3 regions of the Tuberibacillus sp. Marseille-P3662 genome follow, and region 2 is predicted to be linked to each of the others. Evidence: riboswitches for the same ligand, from Rfam matches in the RefSeq annotation. Region 2 holds a riboswitch; each other region holds the start of a gene.
What was found. Region 2 has a riboswitch for lysine ahead of dapA (4-hydroxy-tetrahydrodipicolinate synthase). Riboswitches for the same ligand answer to the same signal wherever they lie in the genome.

Region 1: it holds a riboswitch for lysine, as region 2 does, so the genes downstream of both, B9Y89_RS10495 (aspartate kinase) here and dapA (4-hydroxy-tetrahydrodipicolinate synthase) in region 2, are expected to answer to the same signal.
Region 3: it holds a riboswitch for lysine, as region 2 does, so the genes downstream of both, B9Y89_RS15905 (Na+/H+ antiporter NhaC family protein) here and dapA (4-hydroxy-tetrahydrodipicolinate synthase) in region 2, are expected to answer to the same signal.

The regions. Positions count from the first base shown of each region.
Region 1 is NZ_FXBS01000006.1:406,190-413,053, reverse strand. Features, by position in the region: gene sdhA (succinate dehydrogenase flavoprotein subunit) at 1-1,362, opposite strand, end outside; gene B9Y89_RS10505 (succinate dehydrogenase cytochrome b558 subunit) at 1,399-2,007, opposite strand; gene B9Y89_RS10500 (DUF2507 domain-containing protein) at 2,211-2,654, shown strand; gene B9Y89_RS10495 (aspartate kinase) at 2,678-3,916, opposite strand; lysine riboswitch at 4,029-4,206, opposite strand; gene uvrC (excinuclease ABC subunit UvrC) at 4,265-6,040, opposite strand; gene trxA (thioredoxin) at 6,194-6,508, opposite strand; gene B9Y89_RS10480 (electron transfer flavoprotein subunit alpha/FixB family protein) at 6,601-6,864, opposite strand, start outside.
Region 2 is NZ_FXBS01000006.1:1,601,181-1,608,044, reverse strand. Features, by position in the region: gene B9Y89_RS16680 (cysteine hydrolase family protein) at 1-203, opposite strand, end outside; gene B9Y89_RS16675 (MarR family winged helix-turn-helix transcriptional regulator) at 454-891, opposite strand; gene B9Y89_RS16670 (NADP-dependent oxidoreductase) at 1,086-2,111, shown strand; gene B9Y89_RS16665 (NAD(P)H-quinone oxidoreductase) at 2,155-3,132, shown strand; gene dapA (4-hydroxy-tetrahydrodipicolinate synthase) at 3,502-4,389, opposite strand; lysine riboswitch at 4,539-4,723, opposite strand; gene B9Y89_RS16650 (DMT family transporter) at 4,908-5,834, opposite strand; gene B9Y89_RS16645 (hypothetical protein) at 5,990-6,445, shown strand; gene B9Y89_RS16640 (FadR/GntR family transcriptional regulator) at 6,651-6,864, shown strand, end outside.
Region 3 is NZ_FXBS01000006.1:1,435,501-1,442,364, forward strand. Features, by position in the region: gene nhaC (Na+/H+ antiporter NhaC) at 1-213, opposite strand, end outside; gene B9Y89_RS15890 (thermonuclease family protein) at 673-1,407, shown strand; gene B9Y89_RS15895 (cell wall hydrolase) at 1,563-2,126, shown strand; gene B9Y89_RS15900 (AbrB/MazE/SpoVT family DNA-binding domain-containing protein) at 2,244-2,522, opposite strand; gene B9Y89_RS15905 (Na+/H+ antiporter NhaC family protein) at 2,730-4,334, opposite strand; lysine riboswitch at 4,472-4,659, opposite strand; gene B9Y89_RS19665 (PTS sugar transporter subunit IIA) at 4,797-5,252, opposite strand; gene B9Y89_RS15910 (PTS fructose transporter subunit IIC) at 5,273-6,691, opposite strand; gene B9Y89_RS15915 (BglG family transcription antiterminator) at 6,718-6,864, opposite strand, start outside.

The DNA of each region.
Region 1 (6,864 bases), 1.2 Mb from region 2:
TTTATGGATGGCGTAAGCATTCTCGTCACCGCTATCCATGTTCATAATTTTATTAAACTGCTCTTGTTCTTTTTGCTTAGATTCTTCATAAACATGTGAATCAATATCTTCAGTCGTTTTCTCCAAACCATTGATATAATCAACCGCATTCGGACCGGCAACCATACCGCCATAGATGGATGACAACAGGGAATTGGCACCTAAACGGTTAGCGCCGTGTTGGCTATAATCACATTCGCCTGCAGCAAACAGGCCAGGAATGTTGGTCATTTGATTATAATCAACCCACATACCGCCCATTGAATAGTGAACGGCAGGGAAAATTTTCATAGGTACCTTTTTCGGATCGTCTCCCGTAAATTTCTCATAAATTTCTATAATTCCGCCTAGCTTAACATCCAATTCTTCAGGGTCTTTATGGGATAAGTCAAGGTATACCATATTTTCCCCGTTAATGCCGAGCTTCTGATTCACGCAAACATCAAAAATGGCCCTTGTGGCAACATCACGTGTCACTAGATTGCCATAAGCAGGGTACATTTCCTCAAGGAAGTACCACGGTTCACCGTCTTTATAAGTCCAAATGCGTCCACCTTCACCCCGTGCTGACTCACTCATCAGACGAAGTTTATCATCACCTGGGATCGCTGTTGGATGAATCTGAATGAATTCACCATTAGCATAGTAAACGCCTTGTTGATAAACGGCCGATGCTGCTGTCCCTGTATTGATTACAGAGTTCGTTGATTTCCCATATACAATGCCAGGACCGCCGCTTGCAAGAATGACAGCATCCGCTTTAAATGTCTCAATCTCCATAGAATGCATATTCTGCGCATTAATTCCACGGCAGACTTGTTCATCATCTAAAACAGCGGACAAAAATTCCCAATATTCATATTTGTTAACCAAGCCAGCCGTTTCATAGCGGCGAACTTGCTCATCCAAAGCATATAAAAGCTGTTGTCCTGTTGTTGCTCCTGCATAGGCTGTCCGATGATGTTGGGTACCACCAAAACGTCTAAAGTCCAATAGTCCTTCAGGTGTCCGGTTGAACATGACGCCCATACGATCAAACAAGTGAATAATGCCGGGCGCAGCTTCGCACATTGCTTTAACCGGTGCTTGATTGGCAAGAAAGTCACCGCCATATACCGTATCGTCAAAATGCTCCCAAGGTGAATCTCCTTCGCCTTTGGTATTAACAGCACCATTAATACCGCCTTGTGCACAAACTGAATGAGAGCGTTTAACAGGAACTAATGAAAATAAATCAACCGTTATCCCGGCTTCAGCAGCTTTAATGGTGGCCATCAGTCCGGCCAGTCCGCCACCGACTATAATTATCCTTTTGTCACTCATACTGGCACACTCCCTACTTCATAGCTATTTCTTGGATTAAACGAATGCGAAGATAGCTCGTAATCCAACAATGGATAATAAAACAAAAATAATGATGGTCACATATGTAGTTATTTTTTGCGACTTTGGTGTGACAACAACGCCCCATGTAACGAGGAATGACCATAATCCGTTGGAAAAGTGAAAGACAGTTGCTAAAACACCAACGACATAAAACACAATCATAAATGGATTGTCAAGAATATCCTGCATCATCTCAAAATTAAGTGAATCACCTAGCGCATGAGCAATTCTTGTCTCCCAGATGTGCCAAGCAAGAAAAATCACTAGGAACAGGCCTGTCCAACGTTGTATGAAGAACAACCAGTTGCGGAAATAACCATAATTATTCAAGTTTGTTTTTGCCTGGAAAGCAATATAAATTCCATAAATGGCATGAAACAAAATTGGCAGGTAAATGATAACGATTTCCAAGAAAATCAAATAAGGTAATTCTTCCATAAAACGTGATGCTTCATTAAATGCCTCAGGTCCCCTAACCGCAAAGTAGTTGACTGTAAGGTGTACGATTAGAAATATCCCGATCGGAATAACTCCCAATAAGGAGTGTATTCGACGATTAACAAAATCCCTTCTTTGAGCCATTATAATTCCCCCTTCTTTCACAATTTCCGCATTTGGAAGGTACCATATACGCTAGATTTAAAAATTATCATATGTAACATTTTATATTGTACTCCTGTATAAATTTCCAGTCAAGATAGCGCAAATCTTCTTTGTGAAAATTCATTATGGCTCCATAGAATATAAAAAGGTATAATGGAATCCGAAAAGGAGTCGATGAGATCGTGGATTCACCTGATAATCAACACCAGCCGCTCACAGTACCAGCATTAGGCTACGAGTTTTTGCGAAGTGAACTTATCCCTGATTTACTCGGAAATGATACTAATGAAATTCTATACTGGGCCGGACGAAAACTTGCCAGCCGACACCCAGTGAAATCAATTGAAGAACTCCCTTCGTTGTTTAGCGATCTGGCTTTCGGGACTTTGGTTCTACAAAAACAAAACAAAAACGAGGCCACCTATGAATTGGCTTCCGAACTTATACAAAAACGGATAGAATTCTATAACAATGTAAGTTTTGCCCTTGAAGCGGGTTTTTTAGCTCAACAGTTTCAAGAACATAAGCAATGTATAACTGAATGCCATTACGATTTTAACAAAGGGAAGATTCCCAAGGTTTTATTACAAATCAAATGGGATTCCAAGGATACCGTAATTAAGTAGAGCGGATGATTCATAATCCGCTCTTATTTTATGACGGCCTCTGCTGTATTTTCAGATAATTGGAATGTCTCATGCAAAATATTCAAGGATTCTTGTAGATATTGTGCATCAACAACCGTAGATATCTTAATATCGGACGTACTGACCATTTTCACGGGAACCTGATTTTCAGACAATGCACTAAACATTTGCGCAGCCACACCAGGATTTGAAACCATGCCTGATCCCACAATAGAAACTTTAACAAGTCCGGATTCTACATCTATTTTTTGATACTGGATGGCATCAACCTTGTTTTCAAGAGCAGCAAACGCGATTTCCAATTCTTCTGTATTGATAGTAAATGATAGGGCTCCTTTAGCTTCGTCACCTGCATTTTGAATAATAATATCCACATCAATCCCTTGATTGGCCAACGTCGTAAAGACTTCAGATAACGCAGTGTAACCAGCTGGTAAACCTATAATCGTCAATTTGGTAACATCTTTTTGAAACGCCAAACCGCGAACACTTGGTGCCTTTTCCATCATGATCCTCTCCTTAATCATTGTTCCCTCTTCCTCGCTAAAACTTGAGCGCACCATCAAAGGGACCTGAAATGTTTTGGCATTTTCAACTGACCTCGGATGCAAAACGCCGGCACCTAAATTAGCCAGCTCTAGCATTTCATCGTAAGTGATTTCATCTAATTTCGTAGCTTGATCAACATACCTAGGATCTGTTGTAAAGACGCCCGGCACATCGGTGCAAATATCACAACGATCCGCTTGAATGGCGGCTGCAACCGCAACGGCCGTCGTATCTGATCCCCCTCTACCCAATGTCGTAATTTGCCCGTCACTTGTCATCCCTTGGAATCCAGCAACAATAACAACTTTACCTTCATCAAGGTGATGTTCAATGGCATCCGCTCGTATATCTTCAATGCGTGCATTTCCATGCATCGCTTCAGTCGTGATCCCTGCTTGCCAACCTGTTAATGAAATTGCAGAATAGCCCATATCTCGTAAACACATTGATAATAAGGCGATCGTTTGTTGCTCACCCGTCGATAGCAACATATCCATTTCACGCTTATCAGGTTGTTGTGTGATTTGGTCAGCCATTTCCACAAGATTGTCCGTTGTTTTCCCCATCGCTGACACAACGGTTACTACGCGGTCTCCCGCTTCGATAAGCTGGACAATCCGCTGAGCAACGTGTCTGATCTTATCCACGCTCCCCACCGAAGTGCCCCCAAATTTCATGACTGTCGTCGACATGCCAAAACCTCTTTTCACTTTGTTAATGATAAGTCAATCTAGAATCGTCATCCTAATAAAACAACGGTGAAGAATTATCTTCACCGTTGTTATGACTGTTTCCATAACAGACAGGAAAGATAGTTCTCCACACTATGTGTGACAGCCCTGTACTTCTTTAGCACAAGGCCAGCTTAGATGAGTGATCCGAGCACGTCATCGGCTTCGGCAAACAACCCTTTCACTGCTGGTCATCGGAACTTGGGTTTCCTAAAACAGCTACTGATGAAGTTTGCGCCTCTACCTTTGTTGATATCAACTATTAAATTATGAGAATTATAACAAAAGACCATCTCTGACACAAGGCTACTAATCATTTTCTGAAAAATATTTCTGTAAACCTTCAGCCGTATTTTTTGGCAATCCCGCATGGATTAATTCCTGAAGTGATGCTTCCTTCATTTTTTTAACAGAGCCAAATGTTTTTAATAACGTCTGTTTTCGCTTAGGACCGATTCCCGGGACATCATCAAGAATGGACTTTGACATACTTTGATCTCTGATTTGACGGTGAAAAGAAATAGCAAACCTGTGGACTTCATCTTGAATCCGTTGTAATAAATAAAAAGCCTGCCCGTTTCTAGGAAGTTTAACTATTTCAGGCGGATCCCCTAATAGAAGATCAGACGTTTTGTGCTTGTCATCCTTGACCAAACCGCACACCAATATTGTAAGACCAAGTTCATTCTTTAAAACATCTTGAGCTGCCGACAATTGCCCTTTACCACCATCCACTAAAATCATGTCAGGTAGTGCGGCATTCTCTTTAAGCAACCTTGAATAGCGCCGTCTGATGACTTCTTTCATTGTCGCATAATCATCGGGACCTTCCACGGTCTTAATTTTATATTTTCTATAAAGTTTCTTATTCGGCTTACCATCCTCAAAGACGACCATGGCGGAGACTGGGTTAACACCTTGAATATTAGAATTATCGAAGGTTTCAATCCTTCTAGGTGCAGGAATATTTAAATAATCTCCTAATTGTTCTACCGCGTGGATTGTCCGTTCTTGTTCTTTTTCAATCAAGGCGAATTTTTCATCCAAAGCAATTTTGGCATTTTGCTCAGCCAAATCGACGAGTTCTTTTTTGCGGCCTTTTTGCGGCTGGTGGACTCTGACTTCTAACATTTGTTCCAGCCCAGCTGCATCAATATTGGCTGGTACAAGAATTTCTTTCGGTTTAAGATGATTCTGATGCATATAAAACTGTCCGATAAAAGTCATTAGGTCTTCCTCAGGCGTTTGGTAAAACGGGAAAGTCGACACATCTCTTTCAATTAACTTACCCTGACGAACAAAAAAGACTTGAACACACATCCAACCTTTGTCATAAGCATAACTGAAAACATCACGATCCTGATAATCTTTAAACATCATTTTTTGCTTTTCCATCACGGTCTCTATATGTTGAATTTGATCTCGGAGCTCTTTAGCTCGCTCAAAATTCAAGTTCGTAGAAGCATCTTCCATCTTCTTATATAAATCTTTTTTTATATCTTGATGGCCTCCATTTAAGAACCGAATGATATCTTGAGTCATATCCTCGTACGTTTCTTTAGGAACATCAAACACACAAGGAGCCATACATTGCCCAATATGGTAATACAAACATACACGATCAGGCAGCGTCCGGCACTTACGCAACGGATATAACCGATCCAAAAGTTTCTTCGTTTGCTGCGCCGCGGTCACATTAGGATAAGGGCCAAAGTAACGACCGCTATTTTTTTTAACGTTTCGAGTGATGATTAACCGTGGATGACGTTCATTAGTCAATTTTATATATGGATAACTTTTGTCATCCTTTAAGAGAACATTATATTTCGGCTCGTGTTCTTTAATTAAATTCATTTCGAGTATAAGAGCTTCAATATTTGATGACGTCACAATGTATTCAAAGTCAACGATGTCACTAACGAGCCTCTGCGTTTTTGTATCATGGCTACCCGTAAAGTAGGAACGAACACGATTGTTTAATTTCATGGCTTTGCCTACATAAATCACTTGTTCAAAGCGATCCTTCATGAGATAACAACCCGGCTTATTAGGAAGCAGTGATAATTTTGCTTTGATTGGATTCATGGACGTTCATTTCCTTCTTTTTAAGCTTATCGTTATAAATCATAACATATAAAGAACGAGTCTTTAACAATTTCAGCATTTCCCGAGAAATATTGACGCTATTCACCAAAAAAAGCTTGAAACCCTAAGGTCCCAAGCTTTTCAAACAATAGATTATTGATGGTTCTCGATAAGTTCAACTAATTTTTCTTTTGGCTGGAAACCAACAACTTTATCAGCGACTTCACCGTCTTTAAACAAGATGAGCGTTGGAATGCTCATAACACCGTATTGACTCGCCGTTTCTTGGTTTTCATCAACGTTCAATTTAGCAATTTTAACCTTATCGCCCATTTCCTCACTGATTTCTTCCAATACTGGTGCAACCATCTTACAAGGTCCACACCACGGTGCCCAAAAATCAGCTAGAACGACATCACTTGAAGTTGCTTCAGCGAAGTTTTGATCATCGACAGTAACAATTGCCATGAATTTGCCTCCTTTAAAAAAGCAATATCTAATTCGTTAAGAAGTATATCATCATCTTATAGGTTATGCTATCAACTCAACTTACACTAAGATTAAGCTTCTTGGAGGACTTCTTTGAAATATTGGGTCAACAACGGAACCACTTCGAACAGATCACCAACAATACCGTAATCAGCGACGTTAAAGATGTTCGCCTCTGGATCCTTATTTATAGCAACAATAATTTTGGAATTAGACATCCCTGCGAGATGTTGAATCGCCCCCGATATACCACATGCAATATATAAATCGGGTGTGACGACTTTTCCAGTTTGACCAATTTGTAATGAGTAATCACAATACTGAGCATCGCAAGC
Region 2 (6,864 bases):
AGAGGTTCTTCGTTGGATAGACCAATGGTATCCTTGCGGTTCATGTGGCGGGTGTATATGATGGGAATACCCACTTTCCGACATTCATCAATTAATAGCTTAGCGTTGTCTACAACGGCATTCACGCCATGAATGCCGAATTCACTTTCCTTTTGCACATCAATTAATACGAATGCTGTTTTAACTGTGTTCAGTGTTGTCACCCTCTTTGTTGTTTTAAATCGGACTAAGTCCTTACTTAGAACGGATTTTGTTCAATTATTTCAATTAATATTAAACAAATTAAATTATATAATATAAATTGAACAAAGTCAACATTGTGGATTATTGACCCTTTAGTTCTCGACTGAATAAGCAAGAGCACTGAAACCCAAGCGTTTCAGTGCTCTAAATCAACCTTTGATTCAATGATATGTTAATGAAACTCTGTACTGATGATAAGTACGCGCAGGTCTACTTCGAATTAGCGTCTTGGATCTTGTCCAGCAACCCTGAGAAATCGGAAAGGGCTGTTGTCAGTTCTTCTTTAGTCAGGCCGCTCTTTTCGATAAGTTTGACAGGGATTTCTGTTGCCTTTTCCTTCAGTTCTTGTCCTTCTTCTGTTAGTGAAATATACACTTTTCGTTCATCGTCAGCCGCTCGCTTTCGATTGACCAAATTCCGATCAGCCATCCGTTTCAGCAAGGGGGTCAATGTGCCAGAATCAAGATAAAGAGCTTCACCCAACGATTTGATGGAAGACGTTTCTCTTTCCCATAATACAAGTAAAACGAGATACTGGGTGTAGGTTAAATTAAGTTCGTCTAGAAACGGTCGATACATTTTATTAATTTCTCTTGATAGTGAATATATGGAAAAACAGAGGTGGTTGCTTAGCTTCATCATATCCATTAATTATATTGCATCCTTTCATTTTTCTTCTTTAAAAACTAATTGTATGAGCCGCAAATGTCAACTCTATTTAAATAAGGTAAGAGGTTATTTTTGACGGATGCATGTTTTATTTGTAGAATTCACTTGTAAGCAATTAAATTGTGCACAAAGTAATTCGTCAATTTTTATATATAGAATGGAGTAGTGATAGTATGACAGAGAGCATGGAAAATCAACAAATTTTACTTGCGGCCCGTCCAAACGGGATGCCGACCGAGGAAACCTTTGAATTTAGAGAGGTTCCTATCGCTGATCCGAAAGCTGGTGAAGTGCTCGTCCGCACTTTATATCTTTCAGTTGATCCATATATGAGGGGGAGAATGAGTGATGCGAAATCCTATGTCGAGCCTTTCCAAGTCAATGAAGTTATTCCCGGTGGTATTGTCGGAGAAGTTGTTCAATCGGAATCCGATCACTTAAAAGTAGGGGATAAAGTCATTGGGATGCTAGGCTGGCAGAAATACAATACTGTCGAAGCAACAACTGTACGTCAAGTTGATGAAACGATTGCTCCTTTATCGGCTTATTTAAGTGTCCTTGGGATGACTGGACTGACAGCGTATTTTGGTTTGCTTGATATTGGTCAGCCGAAAGCAGGCGAAACGGTTGTCGTTTCCGGTGCAGCTGGTGCTGTTGGAATGGTTGTTGGTCAGATAGCAAAGATAAAGGGTGCCCGCGTTGTTGGGATTGCCGGATCGGAAAAGAAAACGACATTCCTTGAGCAAGAACTCGGATTTGATGCGACGATCAATTATAAAACAACTGACAACATGGAGCAGGCGCTTGATGAAGCATGTCCGAATGGTGTTGATGTTTATTTTGATAATGTCGGCGGTCCAATATCTGATGCGGTTATGAATAGATTGAATGACTTTGCGCGTATTCCCGTATGTGGTGCGATTTCATCATATAACAAGACAGACGATGATTTAGGACCCAGAATCCAACCGAAACTTATTAAAAGCCATGCCATGATCAAAGGATTCGTGGTTCAAGATTATGCTGATCGTTTTAAAGAAGGCACACAGGATCTCGGTAAATGGTTATCTGAAGGTAGAATCAAATACGAAGAAACGATTGTTGAAGGTTTTGATAATGTTCCGCAGGCTTTTCTAGGGTTATTTAAAGGTGAAAATCTCGGAAAACAATTGGTCAAAGTAAGTGAACCTTCAGAATAACAGCTTATCTGATCCCAAACTGTTAAAGTAGGAGGCAGCGGCAATGAAAGCGATTCTTGTAGAAGACGAATTCAAACAACTATATATAGGTGACACCGAGCAACCGACAATATCGGCTTCAGACTTGCTTGTTAAAGTCAAAGCAACGGCACTGAATCGCGCCGATCTAATGCAAAAGCAGGGGAACTATCCACCCCCAAAAGGAGCATCACCGATCCTGGGCCTTGAGATGAGCGGTGTCATTGAAGAGACTGGTGAAAATGTCCAAGGTTGGAGAAAAGGTGATCGGGTATTTGGGTTGCTGCCCGGTGGCGGTTACGCCGAATATGTGACGATTCCTGCGGATATGGCGATGCCCATACCAGATTCACTTTCCTTTGAGGAAGCAGCGGCGATTCCAGAAGTGTTTTTGACCGCTTATTTAAATATGTTCCAACTGGGCGGCTTAGGCAAAAACCAAAGCGTGTTAATTCATGCTGGTGCCAGCGGCGTTGGTACCGCAGCTATTCAACTGGCTCGTGAAGCTGGAGCGAGATCCATTGTGACTGCAGGAACAGATGAAAAAAGGGATTTTTGTCTATCGCTTGGTGCTGAAACAGCGATTGATTATAAAGCAGGACCGTTTGAATCAAAGGTGAAAGAGGCAACCCATGGAACAGGTGTTAATCTCATTCTTGATTTCATTGGTGCTCCGTACTGGGAACAAAATATCCGGTCACTTGGCGTTGACGGAAGGTTGGTTTTGATCGGTGTCATGGGCGGTGCCAAAGTTAGCGATGTCGATTTAAGTCAATTGCTTTTTAAAAGAATCCAAGTGATTGGAACCGCTCTTCGATCGAGAACAGTTGAACAAAAGATTGATCTCACCCGACGCTTTTCTGAATTTGCATTGCCGCTATTTAATCAAGGTCGTTTGCAGCCTGTGATTGATTCGGTTTGGAGCTGGAAAGAGGTCAACGAAGCCCATCAATACATGGAACAGAACAAGAATGCAGGAAAAATCGTTCTGCAGGTTCAATAAATATCGTTTTGTGAATGGGAGGGAGTCTAATGGCAGTCCAATTTGAAACTCAACAAGATGCTATGATCACGCTTGAAGAGATGACTCATCATGGACAAATGACAATGGTGGTTTTCGTTCGCCATCTTGGTTGACCAGTGTGTCGAGCTTATCTCACGCAGTTGCGTGAGCGCATTGATGAATTTAATGCCCTCGGTGTAGCTGTCTACGTTGTAGCGCCATCCAAAGCGTCCTTGATCAGCCAATTTTTGGATGCCTTTGGACCGTTCCCATTTTAGAACCGACAATCGTATCATTTCATGCACAAAAAAAGCTGGCTCACGGGCCAGCTTTTTTTATAAATCGTGCTGTATAGAATCACTATAATGGTTAACCTGCCACGTTATGGGTAACGAAATGCAACGTGTGCTCAAGTGATTGTTTTTCTTCTTGATCTAATGGCATTAGTGGCAGCCGAACCGATCCAACATCCACACCTGAAAGTTTAAGTGCTTCTTTAACAGGGGCCGGACTTGGTGCCATAAATAGCGACTTCATGATCGGCAGTATGCTCTGGTGGATGGCAGCCGCGTTTTGCGGTTCACCACGCAGATAGCTGCGAACCATTTCCTGCATATCATTGCCGATAACATGTGAAGCCACCGAGATGATACCGTCTCCGCCAATGGCAAGCGTCGGAAGTGTCAGGCTGTCCTCTCCGCTATATAGAGTGAATGAGGCATCGGTCTCATGAATAATCTTAGTCATTTGATCAAGATCGCCGCTAGCCTCTTTAACGGAGACAATATTGTTAATCTGCGATAGGCGGATGATTGTCTCAGCGGTCATGCCGACAGCACTCCGACCAGGAATGTTATAGAGCATCACCGGCAGCGTTGTGGCTTCAGCAACGGTTTTAAAATGCTGGAACATACCTTCTTGAGACGGTTTGTTGTAATAGGGTGTGACGAGCATAATGCCGTCAACCCCGATGGTTTCAGCCTGCTTCGTCAGCTCTATAGAAGCTTGAGTGTTGTTAGAACCTGTACCAGCAATCACTGGAATACGTTTCTTCACCGTTTTCATGACGAACTGTAATAAAGAAAGTTTTTCTTCTTTCGAGAGCGTTGGCGATTCGCCGGTGGTGCCAGCGACAACCAGCGCATCTGTCCCATTGGCAATTAAATGGTTGATCAGATTTTCAGTTTTTCCGTAATCGATGTTGCCATCTTGGTCAAAAGGTGTGACCATGGCAGTTAGAACGTTACCAAAATTCATTCTTGCCACCTCTATTCATGGATTCGGGTACTACTCACACAGACTTGGGGGGACGGTAAGTATGAATAGAGGGTATCTCATCATAACTTAAAACCACAAAAAACACCAACGAGGGCCGTTGGTGCATCATCGTCAATTCCCGTTATGATGCGTGAGATAGCCCTCCATATAGCCAGAATCGCTATATGACAGCTCTGCATTTGTTCAACGCAAAACCAGTGCAACAGAATGATGAGTATCTGCTCACTTCGGCAAATCCCCCTTTCGGCAACCGTCAACAGAGCTCATTCTCCTCAGGAAGCTTACTGATGGTCTTTGCACCTCTATCCTCACTTCAACTTTATATTGAAGTAAAGCGAATATAATTATAATTACAATATACCAAACATTGAGGCTGAATGCAATGCAATAGTTGTTTTAAACTAATGGAATGATTTTTGTGGAGAATAACATGGTTGGAAGAGGAATTGGCCTGGTCAAGAGGTGCCTGCCATATTTTCTTCAGGCACCTTTACTTTTTAGTGATGATTAATTTTCTTTGCGTTGATTTCTTCAAAATGTCTCCGGTGTTCAATAACGCCAGTTCCGAGAATGACGCCTGCCATGATAAAAATGAACCCAAAAATTTGACCAAAGTGAATGATTTCTCCTAAAAATACGTAGGAGCCAATGAGTGAGAAGAACGGGACAAGATTATTGAAAATCGCTGTTTCCCCAGCGCCAAGATGTTGAATCGCGTTATTAAACAGCATGTGACCAAGCCCAGTAGCTAGAACAGCAGAACCTAGAAAAATCAGCCAAATCCATCCAGGCGCTGTACCGAACGTCTCGAGTCCTGCTGGCTCAATTTGTCTGCCAACGAGAAAGAGGAGGATCGATCCGCTTACGAGCATTATGCCAGTAATAAGACGAGCGTCCAGTGTTTGTGTGACCTTCTTAATAAAAACGAAACTTGTGGCCTGAGACAAAACAGCTAAAAGAACGAATAGATCGCCTAGTGACGCACTCCCAATTCCCCCGCTGCCATTAAGGACGACAAAGGCGACGCCCACAAACCCCAGAACAATACCAAGCAAGCGTAAAGGGGTGAGCCGATCACCGAGAAACAACATAGCAAATATAGAGGTTGTTAACGGTACTAATCCTAAAATCAGCCCGCCATTAGATGCGGTTGTTTGTGAGAGGCCAGTCGCCAAAAGAGAATGATGGGCGAATACACCCGTTAAGGCAATCAATGCAATATATCCAGTTTCTTTTTTGTTCAATTTTCTGAACTCGTTTTTCGCGAGAAGGACACCCAAAACGACGATTCCGGCAGTTAAGATTCGAAACGCCTGTATAGTTATTGGTGAAAAATAATCAACCAAAACTTTAATGGCGATCACGTTAAAGCCCCAAACCATCATCAAACATAGTAACAGACCGTAAATCAATCCCTTGTTCACAAAACCCCTCGCTTTCGAAACAATATCAATTAGATTATTTTACCATAGATAATGGACTTACCCTAAACAAAAATTTATATTACATTTTTTTGAAGACCACGTGAGAGTATGGGTAATCTGTGGAATGGGAATTGTATTCACAAAGGAGTAAAATTATGATCGGATTAATCATCGCAACACTTGTCTTTAACTTCATTGCATTTAAAACAAATAAACGATTATCATCCATTCAAATTGCTCATATTTGGGTTTTTACAATTGCACTTCAACAAAGTTTTGATATTTATGTTGATGTTAAATACCATGGCTACTGGTACTTCTCAAATGGGGTTGACTGGAGGGCAATTCCTGCACACTTAGCACTGCTACCGCCTGTTAATATGATGATAATCAATGGGTTTCCTTTTAACAGCTCGGTGTTAAAAAAAGTGCGTTACTTAATCCTTTGGGAAATTGCGTTGCTCACTTATGAAAGTATCACGCTGTTACCAAGTCCCTGGGGGTACTTTCATTACGGTTGGTGGAACATGTGGCATTCGGTTTTTGTTAACCCTATACTTCTCATCATATTATTACTATATTATAAATGGATCAGCCGGGCGTGCTCTTGAACCAATACTGTGCGAATGAGGGGATATTGTGGATACAGCGGTAAACAGCAACAACGGCTTCAAATTCCTTTTATGAATCTCATCACTTCAAATCTTTTTGGGGATTTAGGAAAAGTTATTAAAAACACCGATGCTTTTATTTATTGCCGCTCTAGGGTTGCTTCGCTAAAATAGGGGTAGTATGTAACAAATAGGGGTGGAACGATTGGTATATAAGCAAATTCGGACCCGAAAGATCTACGAGGAAGTCGCAGATGAACTATTAGATATGATAAAAAGAGGCGATTTATCACCAGGTGCCAAACTTGATTCTGTTGAGCAGCTTGCGGAAAATTTCAATGTTGGCCGCTCGGCAATCCGTGAAGCTTTAAGTGCGCTGCGGGCGATGGGCATTTTAAAGATGCATCAAGGCGAAGGGA
Region 3 (6,864 bases), 170 kb from region 2:
GGGTTTTAGTCCCTTAGTAACCCCTTCAATTAGCCCCTGTTCAATCGTTTCCCATGATGCCCCATGCCCAAAAACAAATAACGCTAATAATATGAGACATAGAAATAATGGGATGTGCGGCATGACACCGAAACCGACAATCCCTGTCATTAGCACACCGAACAATATCAACATAAAAACAACCATCACAAATCCATTGACCTTTTTCGTCACTCTTCATCACACCCTTCCCCATTAAAATAATCCCAAGTCTACGATTGGACTTGGGACGAATTAAATTCCGCGGTACCACCCACATTGATTCATATAGAATCCGCTTCAATATTAATAACCGTGTTCATCACGGACGCTTGCTCAGAACATGTACTTCACGGCCGTAGCTGCCTTAGTTTGCACCCTCCACTAAGTCTCTGTTACTGCCAGTCTATGACCCTACTGCGTGTTCATCATCGCTTTGCGTTTACATTTTATTTGTTTAGTGATTCAAGTTTACTTTCTCACTTTTATGCGTTCAAGTATAAAATTAAAAAAGACAAATGTCAATGAAAAAATGATTTATAGTTATAATATGTGCTCCACATTCATCTGTGATAGTTTTTTTTGTAACAATTTCTTTCTTGTTACCCGATAAAAAGTTTAGTAGGATAAATAAAGTATTAAGGGAGGGATCTGATGCAACGCTTGAAGATCATGATGAGTCTATTCGTTTTGACAGCCACTATAGCCGGTTGTACAACCTCATCCCTAGATCATCAACAAACCATACAGGCCAAGGTCATCAAGGCGGTTGACGGCGATACCGTCAAGGTCAAATGGAATGGTGATCAAATCTCGGTTCGCCTGTTATTAGTGGATACGCCCGAAACACACCACCCTGATGAACCTGTTCAGCCTTATGGACCTGAAGCTGCCCAATTCACAAAATCCCTCGTAGAAGGTCAAACGGTCCAATTAGAAATCGGTGAAGACAAGTGGGATAAGTACCATCGGCTTTTGGCCTACATCTATGTCAATGGTTGCATGCTTAACGAGCAATTACTTAAGAAAGGTCTTGCTCGCGTCGCCTACGTCTATCCACCAAATACGAAATACCTCGATCGTTTCCAACGTACTGAAACCAAAGCTAAAAATAACAACCGCGGCATATGGCGCTTCAATCACTATGTACAGGATGACGGTTTTCACGAAGACGTCGTTCCCGCCTCCAAGCAGCCAGACCAAGCCAGTGAGGGGTCACAACGACCAAGCTCATCTGCCGATCAATTCAACGGACCTGACCGTAACTGTGATGATTTTGCGACGCATGCCGATGCCCAGACTTTTTTTACTGCGGCAGGCGGTCCTGAAAAAGATCCGCATCAACTTGACCATGATGGCGATGGTCAAGTCTGTGAAACCCTACCATAACTAGGAGCAACATTCCTATCCCTTCTATTTTCAGCCCAAACTGATTACAAATTCTTTAAAAAGATTAACTTTCAGCTATGACCCAATAACAAAAATATTAAAACCCCAATAAATCAGATATTTATTAGAATATTTGTTGCCAGAGGTGATAATAGATGAAAAAAATCTTTGCAATCATTGTGGCTATTACTTTGCTAATAATCCCGATGCAAACCATGGCCTATACGGTAAAAGGGAATGACACGCTTTGGGAAATTGCCCAAGATCATCACTTATCAGTGGACAAGCTGCTTAATATAAATCCACAAATCAAGAACCCGAATCTTATTTATCCGGGGCAAAACATTCAATTGTATGCCATCTCAGAAGAGGAACATCGATTATTGGCTAAATTAGTTCATGCCGAAGCTCGCGGGGAACCCTTTAAAGGAAAAGTCAGTGTCGCGGCAGTTGTTCTTAACCGTGTCAGCTCAAATGAGTTCCCTGACAACATCCATGATGTTATCTACCAAGACCACCAATTCACACCCGTGGCCAATGGCACTCTAGCTCAGGCCGACCCGTCAGACGATGATTATAAAGCTGTTGATCAGGCCATTGCTAAGCGAGGATCAGGCAAGGGTTCCCTATTCTTTTACAATCCAGACCTAGCGGATAGTCAATTCCTAGAAGGATTAACAACAACAACTGTTATCGGCAATCATGTCTTTAAAAAATAATGAACGTCCGGAGAGCCCTATGCTCTTCGGACGTTTCTTTATGCTAGTTCACAAAAAAAAGGCAAGAAATGAATTCCTGCCTTGCCTCTACCATTTAGATTTAACGTAGATGCACCGTTATTTGACGAAATAACTTTCAATTTCGTCTTTTAATCGTTTGGCACCTTCAGGACTTAATGCCACTTTACCATCTGCAACGGTGAAATTATCAGAGGTTACTTCGCCCGTGACCTGGCAAGCCATGGCAGGGTGGTATTTTTTCAAAATAACTTTTTCCCCATCAATAAAAATCTCCAGCGGATCTTTGGTGTCAATGTCTAACATGGAGCGCAATTCTTTCGGAATGACAATTCGCCCTAGTTCGTCCACTTTACGTACAATACCTGTCGATTTCACCTCTATCAATCTCCTTGTGAAAAAATTATTTCTATTTTTAACAAAATAATACCATAGTCACCAGCTTAAAGTCTAGGAAAATAATACAAACAATGCTAATCATCACAGTTTTCGGAACACAATCAACAATTTTGACGGAATGGATCTAATAATGACGAAAAAATAACCGGCCTTCATGTTAACGTAAAGACCGGATTTTTATTCGTTTTAAGTTTGATCGGGTTCATGCCCGCCATAAGTGCCTTTCAAATACCAGACAACCCCGATGAATAGGACGATCGATACAATGAAACCGATCGTTGCACTTCCCGTAAAACCAAGGACGAGATAGCCGATCACACTGATAATGCCAGCAACAATCGCGTAAGGTAATTGTGTTAAGACATGATCAATATGATTACAGCCTGCCCCTGTCGACGACAAAATCGTCGTATCAGAAATCGGTGAACAATGATCACCTAATACGGAACCTGAAAGAACAGCAGCAAGCATCGGTAACATATAAGTCACGTCAATCGTGGCTGCAATTTGTCCTGCAATGGGCAGCATTAGACCAAATGTGCCCCATGATGTCCCTGTTGAGAACGCCATGAAAGCCGAAAGAATAAATAACAACGCCGGCAAGAAACCAATGGGAAGGTTCAAGTCATGGACGAGTCCAGCAAGATATTGACCCGTTTGTAGTTCGCTAATGATCGTGTTAATCGTCCAAGCTGTGATTAAAATATAAATGGCTGGTAGCATTGATTGAATGCCACTTTTAACACCCATCCAGAACATTCTAAAGGAATATCCTTTTGGTAAAAATAAGATGACCGTTACAATAAGGCCAAAAAGGCCACCATAAATAAGTGACTTGGCCACAGCAGTATTTTCGAAAATACTAAGCACATTCACAGAATCACCAGCAGCAGCAACAACTTGATAGCCGGTATAGATCATGGCACCGACTGTACCGATGACAAGGGCAACGATGGGCCAGATGAGGTCACCTATATTTCCTTTATCGCTTTCCGGCAAGTCGGATTGTTGTCCGGGAACATGGCGATCATCACCAAGCACGTCTCCACTTGTCATGGCTTTATCTTCCAATTTCCTCATCTTTCCAAAGCTAATATTCAACCAAGCCGTGGCAATCACAAGCAAAATAGCGAGCACCGCATATAGATTCATGGGAATGATATATAAGAAACCAGTAAAGGCACTGTAATCGGTCACCTGATGCGCCGTGAGCACAGTTCCGATTAACCCAATGATGTAAGCCCCCCAACTCGACACCGGGGAAATAACACAAACGGGCGCAGCCGTCGAATCGAGAAAATAGGCCAATTTCGCACGAGACATTCGGTGACGATCTGTCAAGGGACGACTCACTTGGCCAACAGCGAGTGAATTAAAATAATCATCAATAAAAACGATAATACCTAATACCACTGTTAATAGTTGTGCGCCCTTCCGTGTCTTCACTCGTTTAATTGCCCAATCACCAAAGGCTCTTGTTCCCCCGGCCATCGAAATCAAGGCCGTCATAATGCCTAATATGACTAAAAATAGCAGAATAAAAATATTCCAAGTGTTAAAATGCCAATTGGATTCATTCGAAGTAACAAAAATGTCACGGACCGTATTAAAGATTTTTGCCAGACCACCGGGAACATTAAATTGATTTAACATCATCGCCCCGACAACAATACCGACACCTAAGGACAAAATGACGCGACGAGTTAGAATCACCATTAGAATTGCTAATAGTGGCGGAATCAACGAATAAACGGTATTGGCATATTCGATATCCCCCAGGAATTGAAACATGATATGTCCCCTCCTTTATCATATGTTTTTCTCCATTTTAACGCACAATCATCCATGATCTCTCTTTTTTAAACCATAAAAAAAGACAATGATAGACGAGAACACCTATCATTGCCTGATATATCGGTTGCTCCCATCTGAACGTAAGTGCTCCACCTAGGGACAAAACTCCCCCAGCCGTGACAGCGCCGCACTTTTTCAGGTACGACTCCAGCTTAGAAGATGACGACGCTTCCCAAGCTTCGGCGAAATCCCCTTTCCATAACGATCAACGGTGGTCAACCTTCCGTCATGTACTGATGATTTTCGCACCCCAAACCTATCAGATGTTTGATACAATACTTTATTATATGATTGTGACAAACTGTATTATATTAAAACATTAAATCATATGCAATGTTTTTTTATTTTATAATTATATTTTAATCCCGGCAGCGCATTGTTCCTAGGATTAACACCTGATTAACCAATTTCCTCCACTAACTTGAGCACAGCTTCTTTTGACTTCACGTTTTTCAATGATTCACGAAATTCACCGTCCATAAGTTTGCGAGAAAGCTGCTGTAAAATTTTCAAATGCTCGTCTCCAGCATTTTCCGACGGAACAGCGATCATGAAAATGAGATGTGCATCAGTTCCATCCATGCTGTTCCAATCAACACCTTGTTGATGTAAACCAAAGGCAACACGCGGGCTTTCAACAGCCGCTGATTTGCCATGCGGAATCGCGATGCTGAAACCGATGCCGGTACTGCTTTCTTGTTCACGATCATATAAAGCCTGCTTAAATGCTTCCTTTTGAGATAAATGACCCGCCTCAGCAAGCATGTCCACCATTTCATCCATGACGGCATCTTGAGATTGTCCTTGTAAATCGAGATTAATAATATCTTCTGTCATAAGTGATGTGATTTTCATCAATCATCAATCCTTTCTGATTATGATACTTCTTGTTCAACATTTTTCTTAAGGATGTTGGCTAGTAGTGCTGTAATGATTACACCGACAATGATGGCGACAAAGAACATTAACACGTGGTCAACAGCCTGAAATACGGCGACAATTGGACCGCCATGTGGCACACTATCAGTCACATTACCGACCATGGCCATTGCCCCGGCAACCATCGAACCAACGACAATACTTGGAATCACACGAAATGGATCTCGTGCTGCAAAGGGAATCGCGCCTTCAGTAATACCAACGAGCCCCATCGCTAAAGCGGCTTTACCCGTTTCTTGTTCCTCACCATAATATTTACGATTATTTAGTACGCTGGCAAGTCCCATACCAAGTGGTGGAACCGGTATCGCCGCAGCAACAGCCCCCATGATCATCGGATTACCGGCACCAATCATGGCCGCACCAAACAAGAAGGCAACTTTATTAAAGGGCCCTCCCATATCCACAGCGACCATGCCTCCAAGAATAAGTCCCAGTATGATTTTACTGCTCCCTTGCATGCCGTTTAACCAGGATTCTAAGCCAGACATAATATTAGCAATCGGTGTTCCGAGAACAAAAATAAAAATAATGCCGACTAGAACGGAGGTTAATAACGGTATAATTAAAATCGGCATAATCGGTTGAATCATTTCCGGAACTTTAACCGATTTTATCCATTTAGCTATATAACCAGCTAGGAAACCAGCGATAATACCTCCTAAGAAACCCGCACCTGCTTCACTACCATATAAACCACCATGTGCAGCAATATAACCGCCGACCATACCTGGCGCTAATCCAGGGCGATCGGCAATACTCAATGCGATAAAGCCAGCCAGAATCGGTACCATAAAGCTAAAAGCGGCACTGCCGATGTCATTGATCGCATGCCATATCGAATCTTCGGGAATTTTAAAACCGTTTTCCGTTGGTGTTCCACCGAAACCAATTGATAATGCTATGAGTAGTCCTCCAACCACGACAAATGGAATCATGTAGGAAACCCCATTCATTAGATGACGGTAAATGGGATTTTGTTTTCTTTCCTTTGTAGTTTCAGCAGTGGACGTCGATGGTTCACCTTCATCTTTGGCATCACCATATACATCAACATCACCGTTTTCGAAAGCCTGTACTAGTTCCTTCGGCCGGCGGATACCATCGGAAACGGCGACTTCGATTAACTTTTTGCCTTCAAACCTTTGCTTATCAATTTGTTTATCTGCCGCTATAATAATCCCATCGGCTTCACGAATGTCCTCTTCAGTCAACTCGTTTTCGGAACCAATAGACCCTTGTGTCTCGACTTTCATGTCTACATCAAGTTCTTCTGCGGCTTTTTGTAAGTTTTCCGCCGCCATATAAGTATGGGCAATCCCATTAGGACATGATGTAATCCCTAACAGTTTCATTGGTGTCCCCCCTTAACATACTAAGATTAAGATTTAAATTGTTTCAGAACCGCATTCGGGTCCGTTTGTGTCTTTAGTGTTTCAAGCAATGGCAGATCGTCTTCCAGCGCTGCCAATTCCTTAAATAAAACCTCTGTTTCCTCTTTACCCATATCCCCCAAGGCTAATATCAA